DNA from 2 places in the Gordonia sp. IEGM753 genome. Region 1 is predicted to be linked to the other one. Evidence: riboswitches for the same ligand, from Rfam matches in the RefSeq annotation. Region 1 holds a riboswitch; the other holds the start of a gene.
What was found. Region 1 has a riboswitch for manganese ahead of ACQR3R_RS21855 (TMEM165/GDT1 family protein). Riboswitches for the same ligand answer to the same signal wherever they lie in the genome.

Region 1 (7,505 bases):
CCGCGTTGCCGCTGCCCGGTGATGAACCCGAAAGCTATCCCGGCACGCTGGTCTGTTAGGCTGACGTTCGTTTTATCAAGAGTCGTGTTGCCCCATGTGTGGACGTTATGCCCTGTTTCGCTGGAACCCCGCCTTCGCGGCCCTGCCTGGCTTTCCCGCCGATCAGCAGGCCCAGTGGAATATCTCTCCCAACGATTCGGTGTTGATGCTGCGCGCAGGCGCCGATGGCCAGCGTGAGTTGGCCCGCGCTCGTTGGGGGCTGACGCCGCCCTGGCTGACCGATTTGTCGCGCACCCCGGCGCACGCCCGTGCGGAAACCGTCGCCGAACAACCGATGTTTCGCCAGGCCCTGCGCGAGCGTCGTTGTTTGCTGCCGGCCAACGGTTTTTACGAATGGCGCGGCACCACGCGCAAGCGCCCCTATTGGCTGACGCCGGGGGAGGGCTCGGCGCTGTTCTTCGCCGCCATTTGGGAAGCGTATCCGGTGCAAGAGCAGGTGTGGCTGAGCACGGCAGTGATCACCCAGCCTGCGGCCAGTCAGCGCCGACCGTTGATTCTGGATGCGGCAGGGCAACAGACCTGGCTCGACCCCGAAACGCCATTGCATGTCTTGCAAGGACTGCTGGCCAGTGAACCCGCGGCGCTGCGTGAGCGGGCGTTGGCAAACCTGGTGAATGATCCGAAATTGAATGGGCCGGAGTGTTTGACTCCGGGTTGAAGTATCGCCTGTGCGGCGGTCCGTGTTTTGTCTGAAATATTCATGCGCAGGCCTTTTGTATCTGGCGTCGATACAAATCCCCGCCTAGGATACGCGCATGTTTTCAGGGAGTTTTTAGATGAACAAGACATTGGTTGTATGTGCGTTGAGTGCGGGTTTGCTGCTTGCCGGTTGCCAGTCGGTCAACACCACCAGCGGTGGCGCTGTGGGCGTTGAGCGTAAACAGTACATGTTCAGCATGTTGTCCACCGACGAAGTCAACCAGATGTACGCCCAGTCTTATCAAAAGACTGTCGGCGAAGCGACCAGCAAGGGCGCGCTGGACAAGACCAGCAGCGAGGCAAAACGCGTTCAGTTGATTGCCGATCGCCTGATTGCTCAGGCACCGGTATTTCGCCCGGATTCGGCCCAGTGGAAGTGGGAAGTCAACCTGATCAAAAGCGATGAGCTCAATGCCAACTGCGGTCCTGGCGGCAAGATTATTTTCTACACCGGGCTGATCGACAGCCTGAAACTGACTGACGATGAAATCGCCGCCGTCATGGGCCATGAAATTGCCCACGCGTTGCGCGAGCATGGTCGTGAGGCGATGTCGAAAGCTTACGGTATCGAAATGGCCAAGCAGGGCGCAGGTGCATTGTTCGGTCTTGGTCAGGACAGCCTGGCATTGGCCGACACCGTGGCCAACTACGGCATGACCCTGCCCAATAGCCGCGCCAACGAAAACGAAGCTGATTTGATTGGCCTGGAACTGGCGGCCCGCGCCGGCTACAACCCGAATGCTGCGATCACCTTGTGGAACAAGATGAGCAAGGCTTCGGAAGGCGCGCCGCCAGAGTTCATGAGCACACACCCGGCTTCGGCCAGTCGTATTGCCTCGTTGCAGGCCGCGATCCCGAAAGTGATGCCGCTGTACGAGCAAGCCCCAAAATCCTGATGTTGATTCATCGTCGATAAGGGCCTCATCGCCAGCAGGCTGGCTCCCACAATTGGAATGCACTCCACGTAAGAGCTAGTCTGACTCCCGCAATTGGAATGCACTCCCCGTCGGAGCTAGTCTGGCTCCCACAATTGGAATGCACTCCCCGTCGGAGCTAGTCTGGCTCCCGCAATTGGAATGCATTCCACGTAAGAGCTAGTCAGACTCCCACAATTGGAATGCATTCCCCGTCGGAGCTAGCCTGGTTCCCACAATTGGAATGCATTCCCCTGTGGGAGCCAGCCTGCTGGCGATGAACGATAACCCGGTCTACCCAACTACCGCGTCAAACCCAGCCGCTGCTCTGCATCGCCTTGTACACCGCGACGATCGCCAGGATGAAGAACGCCGATGCCGCCAGACGACGGATCAGGGTCAACGGCAATTTGTCCGCCGCAAAGTTACCGGCCAGTACCACGGGAACGTTGGCAATCAACATCCCGGCAGTAGTCCCGATGATCACCAGCCACAATTCCGGGTATTGGGCTGCGAGCATCACGGTGGCGACTTGTGTCTTGTCACCCATTTCCGCCAGGAAGAATGCGATCAGCGTGGTCAGGAAAGGACCGAACTTGCGCGAAGTACTGGCCTCATCGTCGTCCATTTTGTCTGGTACCAGCGTCCACAACGCGGTCGCGGTGAAGCTGGCGGCCAGAATCCAGTGCAACATCGCATTCGAGAAGAAACTACCAAACCAGGCGCCCACCGCACCGGCTGCTGCGTGGTTAGCCAAGGTTGCAGCCACGATACCGGCGATGATCGGCCAGGGCTTGCGAAAACGGGCAGCCAGAATGAGTGCGAGCAGTTGCGTCTTGTCGCCGATTTCGGCCAAGGCAACGATTGCGGTCGGAACGAGAAGTGAATCCAGCATCAGGGTTTTCCTAAGGGGCGGGTCGACACGGCTATGACACGTACAGCCTTCCCGCCCCGGGTAAGGTGTTCGTGTCATAGGTCTTGTCAAACCCTGCGATCCGTCTGATGCGGACGCTTGGGTCGCATACGCCATGGTCTGAGGACCAAGTATGTTGACGTATGCCGGACGAGCATGGTGCTCGTGGGAGACTACTCCCCTAGGACGGAGCGGATTCTGCCTAGGCAAAACCGATTGGGCAAGCCTCTTTTGAAAAAGAAGTTTTACCCGCGTTTGGCTCGGTAAATCCTGAAACCTTGCCCTTCAGCCTTGATCGCACACACCCCGAGATGCTCTTCGATCAATGGTTGATACTTCAGGAAGCTGTTCGCAACCAGGCGCAGTTCGCCGCCATTTTTCAGATGTTTGGCCGCTTTTCGCAGCAAGTTCTCGGTGGCGAAGTAATCGGTGTGCACGCCGACATGGAACGGCGGATTGCTCAAAATGGCGCTCAAACCCATTGGCGCAGCGTCGATGCCATCACCGGTAATCACGTCCGCTTCCAGGCCATTGGCAGCCAATGTCAGGCGACTGCTGGCGGCGGCAAACGCATCCACGTCGAGCAATGTCACCTGGTTGTGCGGGTAACGGCGTTTAACCGCTGCACCCAACACGCCGGCACCACAGCCGAAATCCAGCAGATGACCGCTGGGCAATTTATCCAGATGCTCCAGCAACAAGGCACTGCCGCGATCCAGTCGGCCATGGCTGAACACGCCCGGCAGGCTGATGACTTTCAGTGGCCCTTCGGCCAGTGGCAGCTCATAAATCTGGGCCAGGCTTTCCAGGGTTTTGGCCTGCGGTGCATTGGCCACAATCACCAGCCACAACTGGCAGTGACGTGCGCTGTCGAGCTTGCGTGGTTTTCCGAACGGGTTCAGTTGTTTCGCTGCGCCTTCGATGCCACTGCGTTTTTCACCCACCAGATACAACTCGCGACCGGCCATGCGCGAGGCCAGTGCGTTGAGGATGTAATCCGTCAGGTCTTTGGATTTAGGCAGGAACACCACGGCTGTCTCGAATTCACGCTCGGGTGCCGTTACGCCAAAATGGCTGCGTTCGGCGAAACGGGCGTCGAGTGCCGCTTGATCGCCGGCATGCCAGCACCAACCGTGGGCATTTGGCAGTCGGCCCAGCAAGTCATCTGCAGGCAAACCTGCCAGCAACACCGAACCCTGGAATAACTCGGCCTGACGAAGCAGTACTTCACTGCGCGGATCCATAATCTGCTCCCTGAAAAAAAGTGCCGCAGTCTATCAACTGACGACCCGCAGCGCTTTACCGGCGAAGTAGCCCCGAGCGTTTTCGGTCAATTGGCCGACAATCCGCTGCCGTGCCTCGCGGCTGCCCCACGCGTTGTGTGGCGTGACGATCAGCCGTGGAATATCGGCCGCCAGCAACGGATTGCCGGCGGTCGGTGGCTCGACGCTCAACACGTCGGTGGCCGCGCCGCCCAAGTGGCCATTGCGCAATGCATCGGCCAAGGCCTGTTCATCGATCAATCCACCCCGGGCGGTATTGACCACGAACGCGCCGGGTTTCATCGAGGCCAACTCGCGAGCGCCGATAAAATGCCGGGTGTGTTCGTTGAGTGGGCAATGCAAGGTGAGGGCGTCAATCTGTGGCAGCAGTTGTTCCAGCGGCAAACGGTCGGCGCGCGCAGGCCGGCCTGGAATCTGACCGAGCAGCACGCGCATGCCGAACGCTTCAGCCAGCCGCGCCACGGCGCCACCCAGTTCGCCATGACCCAGCAAGCCAAGGGTTTTACCTTCCAGCTCAACGATCGGGTAATCGAGCAAGCAAAACTGTTTGGCCTGCTGCCAACGTCCTTCGCCAACGGCTTTCTGGTAATCGGCCAAGCGTGTCGCCAGGTTCAGCAGCAGCATGATCGTGTGTTGCGCCACTGACGGCGTGCCATAACCCTGGCAATTACAAACCGTGATGCCGTGGGCGCGAGCGGCGGCGAGGTCGACGTTATTGGTGCCGGTAGCGGTAATCAGGATCAACTTGAGTTCAGGGCTGGCGGCGATGGCGGCGGCATCAATCAGAATCTTGTTACTGATGGCCACTGTCGCGCCCTTCAGGCGTTCGATGACCTGGTCGGGCGCGGTTTGCGCAAACAACTGCAAGTCACTGAAACAATCGCGCAGCGGGCTGAGGTCAAGATCGCCAAGGTCCAGGGATGGATGGTCGAGAAAAACCGCGCGGTGAGTGTTCGTCATCAACTGTACCTTTTGTGCAATGAAGTGAAGGCGTAATCTGCCGAGCCTACCAGATGAAACAAACAGTTACGCTTGGCCAAAAGGATCCCCTCATGTACTGGACAGAGTTCTTGACCGTTGCCCTTATTCACTTGCTGGCCGTGGCCAGTCCCGGCCCGGACTTTGCCGTAGTGGTGCGTGAGAGCGTGACCCACGGTCGTCGCGCTGGCACCTGGACGGCGCTGGGCGTCGGTACTGCGATCTTCCTGCATGTCGGTTATTCGCTGCTGGGCATCGGGCTGATCGTGTCCCAGTCGATTGTGCTGTTCAACGCATTGAAATGGGCGGCGGCTGCTTATTTGCTGTACATCGGCTTCAAGGCTTTGCGCGCGCAACCGGCCAAACCGGTGGCGGACGACTTGCATAAAGAAGTCGGCGAGCGCACGGCGCGTGGTGCGTTCACGTCCGGTTTCGTGACCAATGGCTTGAACCCGAAAGCCACGCTGTTTTTCCTGTCGCTGTTCACCGTGGTGATCAACCCGCACACACCGCTGGCGGTGCAGGCCGGTTATGGCATTTATCTCGCGGTGGCGACGGCGGTGTGGTTTTGCCTGGTGGCGATGCTCTTCAGTCAACAGCGTGTGCGGGCAGGTTTCGCTCGCATGGGCCACTGGTTTGACCGGACCATGGGCGCCGTGCTGATCGCTATCGGGGTGAAACTTGCCTTCACCGAAATGCATTGATCGCGCTTAATTGGTTTAACGCGTTTAAATACTCCCGTGGGTTTTCCCCGAGCAAACGGCGGAACATCGCGCTGAATGCCCGAGCGCTGCCGTAGCCCAGGTCCTCAGCCACCGCCTGCACGCTTTCGCCTGCGAGCAGGCGAGGCAGCGCTTCCATCAGGCGCAGTTGCTGACGCCAGGCGTTGAAATTCATCTTCAGTTGCTGTTGAAACAGTCGCGCCAGGGTTCTCGAACTGGCGCCGACCTGTTGCGCCCAGTCTTCCAGCGTATTGGGGTGATCGGGCGTGCGCAGCAAGGCCAGGCAGATGCCTTGCAGGCGACGGTCCTCGGGCATCGGAATGTGCAGCGGGAGATTCTCCAACCCGGCAATTTCTTCCAGCATCAGCTGTTGGATCAGCGGATTTTCGGCGTGCTGCGGCCCTTGCACCGCACGCATTATCAGCTCGCGCAGCAGCGGGGTGACGGCCAGCACACAGCATTTTTGCAGGCTGGCTGGTGATAACTCGGGCGCAATGAAAAGCGAGCGAATGCGCACCTCGCCGGACATGAAAATCTCATGCTCAACCCACGGTGGGATCCACACTGCACGCGTCGGCGGAATCACCCACGCACCTTGGGCTGTGACCACGCGCATGGTGCCGCACACGGCGTACAGCAACTGCGCTTCACGGTGTTGATGGAGTTCCTGATGGGCGCCATCCACGTAGTCGCGTGGATACGCGCTGACCGGGCCGTGTTGAAAGTGGCTGATTAACATGTCTGATCCGATGACTTTGTTGTCAGGAATACGCTTTTTCGCCAACTTAGCATAAGCCGCTCACAACAACGAAAAGCGTGCAGCGATGAACCAGTCCAGAAATGTTATCCGCTACGTCAATGCAGCCCATGTGATCGATCACATGTTCATGCTGATTTTTCCCGCCGCCGTCCTCGGCATGACCCAAGCGTTCGCGCTGGATTATGCCGCGCTGATCGGTCTGTCGCTGGGCGGCTTTATTGCCTTTGGCGCCTGTTCGCTACCGGCCGGTTGGCTGGGTGATCACTGGAGTCGGCGGCAAATGATGCTGGTGTTTTTTTTCGGCATCGGCGCCTCGGCAATTTTTACCGGTTTAAGCAACAGTGCGCCGATGCTGGTGCTGGGCCTGACGCTGATCGGTATTTTTGCCGCGATTTACCACCCCGTAGGAACGGCGATGTTGGTGGCTTATGCGCAGAATCGCGGTCGTGAAATCGGCATAAACGGCATGTGGGGCAACTTGGGTGTGGCGTTTTCGGCGCTGGTGACCGGGTTTCTGGTGGCGCAATTCGGCTGGCGCTCGGCGTTTATCCTGCCGGGCGTGGTGTCCATCGTGTTGGGCCTCGGTTTTGCCCTGCAGGTGCGCGAAGAACCGATTCCCAAGCGCCCCCATACACCGCTCAAAGGGGCCGGCGGCCAGCGGATTTCGATGCTTATGGTGTTTGGTGTATTGGCCTTGGCCACGGCCACGGCCACGGGCGGCGTGGTGTTCAACGCCACCACCATGACCTACCCGAAGCTGTTTCAGGACCGTCTGCATGACCTGTTTGCGTCGCCTCAAACCCTGGGCGTGGTCGTCAGCCTTGCCTATGCCTTTGGTGCCGTCGCGCAATTGAGTATCGGCCGGGTACTGCATCGTTTCAGCCTGAAATGGCCGTTTATTGTGCTCACTTTGTGCCAAGCGCCGTTGTTGTTCGGGCTGGCGTATGTCGATGGCTGGGCGGTGATCGCGCTGGGTGCGGCGTTCATGTTCGTGGTGTTTGGCCAGGTCACGGTGAATGACGCAATGGTGGCCAACTTCGTCGCGCCACACTGGCAATCCCGGGTGTTCGCCCTGCGTTACTGCTTATCGTTCGGCGCCAGTGCGACCGCGATTCCGCTGATTTCCTACGTCGAACCGCGCCAAGGGTTCGTAGGGCTTTACCTGATACTGGCCGG
Region 2 (7,505 bases), on a different contig from region 1:
ACCGATCAACGCCCCTGACAGCCCTGATCGTGCCACCGTGCCGATGACGGTTACCGACGCTTGCAGCTGATGCACCATGTGCGGGATCAACACATCCGCCGGGCCTTCGGCGATGTGCAAATGGTCGTCATCGATATCGAATTCGGCCTGAAACGCCCTGCACTGGTCACGGTAGCGCGCTTCGATGGTTTCACTGAGCTGGAACGTCGGATCGGCGGACGACAGCATCGGTGAGGGGTGCGCACTGATAACGTGCAGTTGCGCCTTGGCCAGAATGGCAATGTCGTAGCCGTGATCAATGATAGCGGCATGCAAGTGGCGGTGTTCGCCATCGGTGTTGCCCACGTCGACAGCCGCCAGAATGACCCCGCCAGCCCAGGGTTTAGAGGTTTTGACCAGCAACACCGGTGCCGGGCAGGTGCGCAGTAGTTTCCAGTCGTCGGGTGTCAGCAAGGCTCGCTTAAGCGGGCTGTCCGGGAAGTGTTGCTTGATCACCAGCCCGCAGCCTTCGGCCTGCTGCACATCGACGATGGTTTCGTGCAGGCTTTCGTTCCAGGCCTGTTCGGTGGTGACGCTGTAGCCTTCCTCCAGCAGGTTTTGCTTGAGCTCACGCAAGTGTTCGCTATGGTCATGCTTCTTGTCACACACCAGCAGGTGCAGATGCGCCTGCGTGACGCCGGCGATCAATTTGGCGCGCTTGAGGGCCAGGCTTTCGTCTGACGACGGTTCGATGACCACCAGTATGCTGCGAATGGATTGCATGATCGGGGAACCTCCATAAACGGCTAAAGAAGCAGGGCGTTGCTCAACTATAGTTGCTGGCCGCCAACCGCGTAGTTGATGCATATCAACGACAGCGACTGGTGGTATGGCGTCAGCCCGGTATAATCGGCGCCCTTCGTTTTGAACCCATTTTCCGTGAGCCCCATGATCCTTCCCGACATTCACCAGTTCCTCGGCTGCCGCACCCCTGACGGCTGGGTCCAGGCCGCGCTGGCTGATCAGGACACCCTGCTGATTGACCACAAGAACTGCGAATTCAAGGCTGCCAGCACCGCGCTAAGCCTGATTGCCAAATATCACTCGCACGTTGACCTGATCAACCTGATGTCGCGCCTGGCGCGGGAAGAGCTGGTGCACCACGAACAGGTCATGCGCTTGATGAAAAAGCGCAAGGTCGAGCTGCGCCAGCTGTCCGCCGGCCGCTATGCCTCGGGCCTGCGCAAAGTGGTGCGCAGTCATGAACCGGTGAAACTGGTGGATACCCTGGTGGTTGGCGCCTTTATCGAAGCCCGCAGTTGCGAGCGTTTCGAGGCGCTGGTACCGCACCTCGACGAAGAACTTGGCACGTTTTATTTCGGCCTGCTGAAAAGCGAGGCGCGTCATTTTCAGGGCTACCTGAAACTCGCTTACCAGTACGGTGATGCCAAGGACATCGCACAGGTCATCGAGCGGGTTCGGGCCGCCGAGCAGGAACTGATCGAGTCACCGGACGTGGAGTTTCGCTTCCACAGCGGTGTGCCTTGCGCCGCCTGAAATGTAAAAAACTCTTAAGAAGATGAAACATCCACGAAAACCGGCCCTTGAGGCCGGTTTTTGCTGCCTGCCATCACCGTCCTGCCACTAATTGCCGCCATAATGCTGGCCACTTCACTCAAGGCTTGGCAGACGTTCGTTATGGATAACCTGGGTTTTGGCAAAGTACTGCTGGTGGAAGACGATGAAAAGCTATCAGGGCTGATCGCGTATTTCCTGTCGCAACACGGCTTTGAGGTCCGGCAAGTACACCGCGGCGATCTCGCGCTGGCCGAGTTCCTTGAGTTCAAACCCAAAGTCGTGGTGCTCGACCTGATGCTGCCAGGCCAGAGCGGTTTACACGTATGCCGCGAGATTCGCAGCGTGTCCGACACGCCAATCGTGATTCTGACCGCCAAGGAAGATGACCTCGATCACATCCTGGGCCTGGAATCCGGCGCCGACGATTACGTGATCAAACCCATCAAACCACCCGTGTTGCTTGCTCGCCTGCGTGCCTTGCAACGGCGTCAGGTGCCGGACAGCACGGTGTGCAATTCACTCGATTTCGGGCGACTGAGCATCGACCGCAGTTGTCGCGAGGTTCGATTGGCGGGCGAGGGCATTGAGCTCACCACCATGGAGTTCGAGCTGCTGTGGCTGCTCGCCAGCGCTGCCGGCAAGATTCTGTCGCGCGACGACATCCTTAATCGCATGCGCGGAATTGCCTTCGACGGCCTCAACCGCAGCGTTGATGTGTACATCAGTAAATTGCGCGGCAAGCTCAAGGACAACCCGCGCGAACCGCTGTGCATCAAAACCATCTGGGGCAAAGGTTATCTGTTCAATCCGTTTGCGTGGGAGCTGTAGATGCTGCGTCTTTTCTGCGGATTATTCATTGTGCTGGCGGTGGGGCTGATTGCCTCGCTGGAGGTGGTTGATCGCACGTTCAACGCGTTGCTCGATGGCGCCCTGAAAACGTATAACCGCGAAGCCGTACGCGGGCCGGCTTATTCGCTGGTTGAGCTATTGCGGCCGCTCGCTGGCGAGGCACGCGAGCAACAGATCAAAACCCTGCAGCCGCATTACGGGCTGCGATTGAGCCTGGTGGATGCCGGCACACTGGCGCTGAGCGATGCCGAGAAAGAACAACTGGCAAACAATGTGTTGGTGGTTCGCGAAAGTTACGCAAGGTTCTACTCCCGCATTGACGACAGCGCGCAGCTGCTCAGCATCCAGATGCCTGAAGAAGGCCGTCTGAATACGTTTTATATGATCGCCGCCTATTCAATGCTCGGCGTTCTGTTGGGCATCGTGCTGTTTTTTTGGGTGAGGCCGCACTGGCGCGATCTGGAAAAACTGCGCCTGGCGGCTGAGCGCTTTGGCGATAACGATTTGTCGTCACGAATCCAGTTGTCCAAACGCTCCAATATTCGCGACCTGGCCGACCACTTCAATCAGATGGCTGCGCGCATTGAAGGCCTGATTGCCAATCAGCGCGAGCTGACCAACGCGGTATCGCATGAATTGCGTACGCCGATTGCGCGGTTGTCATTCGAGCTGGACCAGCTCAAGCAGCAAACTGACCCAACGCAGAACAATGAACTGATCGCCGACATGTACGCCGACCTTGGTGAGCTTGAGGAAATGGTCTCCGAATTGCTCACCTATGCCAGCCTTGAGCGCGGCGCTACGGTCATCAGCCGGGAAAATATCCAGGCCAGCAGCTGGCTCGACAGCGTCGTTGGCAGTGTTGCGCTGGAGGCTGATGCGGCGGGTGTGCAGTTGCTGATCGTCGAGTGTCAGGTGGACGAAGTGCGCATTGAGCCGCGGTTTATGGCGCGTGCGGTGATCAACTTGCTGCGCAATGCTATTCGTTATGCCGATGAGCGCGTGGAAGTGTCGTTGGTGCGCACCGGTGACGATTATCAGGTGCGGGTCAACGACGATGGGCCGGGCGTGCCGATTGATGGCCGCGAAAAGATTTTTGAACCGTTCTCGCGGCTCGATGCCAGCCGTGATCGGCGCACCGGTGGCTTTGGTCTGGGTTTGGCGTTGGTGCGCCGCGTGTCGCAATCCCACGGTGGTCGTGTGGAAGTGGCCGAGTCACCGTGGGGCGGGGCTTCGTTTCTGATGACCTGGGCGCATCTGGATTAACGTTTGCAACACCGTCAAAACGTGTATTCCACGTACCCCGCCAACGAGGTTTGCAGCCGACGTTCGACCAGCGGGCTGTCGGCTGCATCATTAGCCAGGTACTGCACCGCCAATACCGTGGTAAAGCGCCAGGCATCATCAATCGGCAGCGACCAGGTCAAATCCGCTCCGCGACTGATCAGCCCGCCGTGCGTGTCATACGCCCGAAACTGACTGCGCGATGCTTGCGCGTTGCTGACGCCGTACCAGGTGCGAACATAGTTGCCGTCGCCGAATTGGCTGTTAAGGCTGCCGATAACCTGGCCATAGCGACCGGAATAAAGCGGCGCGCGCACGCTCAACTTCAACCGGCTCCATGCCGAGCCGGTGTCGCGATCGTCATCATTTTTCTCCAGTGCATGTTCAAAACGGGCACCCAAAACGATTGGACCAAGGGTGTAGCCTCCTTCCAGCCCCATCACCGGGCGTGACTTGATCGAGCCCATGCCATTGAGTTCATTCGAGCCTCTGAAACCGGTTCTTCGATCCTTGCGCACGTCACTTGCGCCGATGTAAACGCCTAGGCCGAAATCGGCCTCATCAAACACCCAGCCCAAGCCTTTTTCGGTGTCCAGAACAAAACCGGAGGGGCTGCTGATCTCGGCACTGGCCAAAGGCACCACGGCACGCTCGTCGCTGCCGCTGTAACGCGGCACGGTTGCAGCGCCGGCTCTTAGGGTATAGCGCCAGCTTTCAGCTTTAATGGCATCGGCGGGCAACAGCAGGCACAGCAAAGTGAACGACAGGCAGATTGAGCGCAGCATGGCAGCATCCTGTGGGAGGTTGGATGCGACCATGCTAGGTGGCCGGGCGGCCTGAATCTTTGAGAGCTTTGTCGGGAAACTGTCAAAGACTGTGAACGCGCTTAGCGGCTCAAACCCAGGCGCTCATGCCACTGGGCAATGGATTCTTCGGGGTACACCTCAAATTGCTGATCACCCGGGTGCACGTCGACTTCCACCCACGGCGCCTTGGAACCCAGCATCAAGTGCGTGTGTTCTGGAGGCACCGGTAACGGCGTGTCGATGGCCGATGCAAAGGGGTGAATCAAGTCAGGCCATTCAGGGCTGAACAGCCACAAACCTGTTCCGCAAAGCGCACAGAAGTGTCGCTCGGCCGTGCTGCTGTGGGCGCGTTTATCGCCATCGTCCTTGAGCCGTGCATGGTAAATCGCAATGTGTTTGCGCCCGCGAACCTTCAGGCTTTTGGCGTCGCCGCCAAGGTTGATCGCATAGCCGCCACCGCCTTGCGTCTTGCGACAGATCGAGCAGTAGCAGCGCTGGTATGGATAGGGATGGGCGGTGGTCAAACTGAATGACACCACGCCGCAATGGCAGGAACCTTCGAGCTGCATGAAAACCTCCGGCTGTTCTGGAACGTCTCCAGAACAGCCTAGACCGTTAACGCGCTTCGACCGGCACCAGAATCGCATCGCCAGTGGCCACCAGTTTCAGCTGGTCGCCGGTTTGCGCGAATAACTCGGCGCGGGCGAAAACCTGTTTTTTGCCAGCCTTGATCACTTTGCCCCGAGCCACAAACACCTCGCCGATGGCGGGTGCTACACAGTTGACCGAAAAATGCGAAGCCAACACGTTGCCGGCAACTGTCCCTGCGGCAAATCCGCAGGCGGTGTCAAGTAACGCACCGATCATGCCGGCGTGCAGAAAACCCGCGTATTGCGCCATGTCCGCTTCACGAAAAGCCAGGCTTAGTTCCGCTTCACCACTGGCGGCATGTGTGACTTCGAAGCCGGCCCAGCGATTGAAAGCCGACGTAGCGTTGATGTGTTTGAGTGTGTTCAACATCACGATTCCCTCCGATTGAGGCTTCAACATGGGCTGTTGAATGCGTGCTGTCATGTTCGATAAAGGAGGGTGATGGGACGGTGATTTGGCGCTGAATGCACACCGCATGATGTTGATGGAATTTTCACATCACCCCGGTTATTCTGCGCGCCTCTTTGGGGAGTAGCCTGTTTGCGATTCGTCGCAAGCGCCCGTATCAACATTCTCGGCAACATGCCGTGGTGCGGGCACCTTCTGGTTGGTGAGACCATCGATATACCTGTGCTGAAGTCGGGCGCGTGGGTATGTCGTGGACTCAAGCCCGACCGGATGTTTTCAGCGTGAACCTAGCCTCTCTTGTTTTCCTTGCTTTCGCCATGTCCACCGATGCCTTCGCGGCAGCGATCGGTAAAGGCTCGAGCCTGCACAAACCCAAATTTTTCGAAGCCTTGCGTGTCGGTGTGATCTTCGGCGTGATCGAAGCCATCACGCCGATTGTCGGTTGGTTTATCGGTCAGGCCGCTTCGCAATTCGTGTCCAGTTGGGACCACTGGATCGCGTTCACCCTGTTGCTGGTGCTCGGCCTGCACATGATCTACAACGGCGTTAAAACAGACGAAGCCGAGGAAGAAGTCGAGAAGCCCAAGCAGCATGGCTTCTGGTTGCTGGCGGTCACCGGTTTTGCCACCAGCATCGATGCACTTGCCGTGGGCGTTGGCCTGGCCTTTGTGAACGTGAACATCTGGCTGGCTGCGGGTTTGATCGGTCTGGCAACCCTGACCATGGTCACCCTGGGCGTCATGCTCGGTCGAGTGATCGGCAGCGTGATGGGCAAGCGCGCAGAAATCCTGGGTGGCGTAGTGCTGATCATTGTCGGCGCAACCATTCTTTACGAACACCTGTCGGCCTGATAACCAACGCCCACATTTGATCTGCGCAGGGCCTATGTTCTGCGCTAATCGAATGTCCTCTGTGGCAGCATGGGCGTCCTTAAATCGGGACACTTCTCATGCGACGACTACCTTCCCTGGCGGCGCTTCGAACCTTCGAATGCGCCGCCCGTCATGCTCATTTTGGCCGGGCGGCCGCTGAGTTATGCGTCACCGACAGTGCGGTCAGCCATCAGATCCGCCAGCTCGAAGAACAACTGGGCGTGACATTGTTCATTCGCGAGGGGCGGCAGATTCGTCCGACCATGGCGGCGGGACGGTTGATGCAGAGCCTGCAGCAAGCGTTTGAGCTGATCGGCGATGCCTGTGATGAGCTGCGTGACCCGTCGTCGCTGGCGGTCTTGCGCTTGGCGGTGACGGCCGAGTTGGCGCAAAAGTGGCTGATGAGTCGCCTGACTGATTTCTATGCGCGCTATCCGCACATCACCTTGCACCTTTACGAACAGCCGATTGACGCGACGGCGCCGGGTGAAGACATCGACCTGGCGATCACCTATGGCACCGGTCCGGTGGACAGCAGCGCGTATTTTGTCCGGCCGCTGCCGGCGCTGCAATTCTTCCCGGTGTGCAGTCCCGGCCTGTTCAACCAGGGCACCCTGAAAACGCCGAAGGACTTGGCGCGTCATTGCTTGCTGCATGACGATCAGGACGGAAAGACCTGGACTGCCTGGCTCACCAGCCACGCCGGTGACCAGCGCCCGGAGCGGCAACTGTACTTTGCCCACGCGGGTTTAGCGCTCGAAGCGGCGGCGCAAGGGCAGGGTGTGGCCATGGGTGACAATCTGACGGCCCAGGAAGACTTGCTGAGTGGTCGGCTGGTGCGTCCTTTTACTTCAAGCATGACTGCACTCGGCCAGTACGCGTTGGTGTGCGAACGGGTGCGCCTGGAGCGTCCGGCAGTCGCGCAGATGCTGCAATGGTTCAACGATCAGTTGATTGATTGATGAGTTAAATTCAAGTGTTCCGCAATATTCATCGTTGGTGAGGAGAGTGCCCGCGCCCTTAGCCTGTGGTCATTCCAGTCCCTGCTGATGAGGTTTGACCATGGCACGTTTGCTAG

Region 2: linked by a shared signal. The riboswitch ahead of mntP (manganese efflux pump MntP) and the one ahead of ACQR3R_RS21855 (TMEM165/GDT1 family protein) in region 1 are both predicted to bind manganese.

What each region holds. Positions count from the first base shown of each region.
Region 1 covers NZ_JBNQGB010000004.1:467,213-474,717, reverse strand. The annotation lists gene ACQR3R_RS21870 (putative signal transducing protein) at 1-59, shown strand, start outside; gene ACQR3R_RS21865 (SOS response-associated peptidase family protein) at 95-718, shown strand; gene ACQR3R_RS21860 (M48 family metalloprotease) at 837-1,655, shown strand; gene ACQR3R_RS21855 (TMEM165/GDT1 family protein) at 1,984-2,568, opposite strand; yybP-ykoY riboswitch at 2,657-2,781, opposite strand; gene ACQR3R_RS21850 (methyltransferase) at 2,832-3,830, opposite strand; gene ACQR3R_RS21845 (2-hydroxyacid dehydrogenase) at 3,864-4,829, opposite strand; gene ACQR3R_RS21840 (LysE family transporter) at 4,922-5,551, shown strand; gene ACQR3R_RS21835 (helix-turn-helix domain-containing protein) at 5,535-6,308, opposite strand; gene ACQR3R_RS21830 (MFS transporter) at 6,394-7,505, shown strand, end outside.
Region 2 covers NZ_JBNQGB010000001.1:1,925,894-1,933,398, reverse strand. The annotation lists gene ACQR3R_RS08695 (universal stress protein) at 1-762, opposite strand, end outside; gene ACQR3R_RS08690 (tRNA isopentenyl-2-thiomethyl-A-37 hydroxylase MiaE) at 928-1,536, shown strand; gene ACQR3R_RS08685 (winged helix-turn-helix domain-containing protein) at 1,639-2,385, shown strand; gene ACQR3R_RS08680 (ATP-binding protein) at 2,386-3,672, shown strand; gene ACQR3R_RS08675 (MipA/OmpV family protein) at 3,687-4,475, opposite strand; gene ACQR3R_RS08670 (GFA family protein) at 4,577-5,065, opposite strand; gene ACQR3R_RS08665 (hotdog domain-containing protein) at 5,112-5,516, opposite strand; yybP-ykoY riboswitch at 5,667-5,838, shown strand; gene mntP (manganese efflux pump MntP) at 5,801-6,406, shown strand; gene ACQR3R_RS08655 (LysR substrate-binding domain-containing protein) at 6,505-7,389, shown strand; gene aguA (agmatine deiminase) at 7,490-7,505, shown strand, end outside.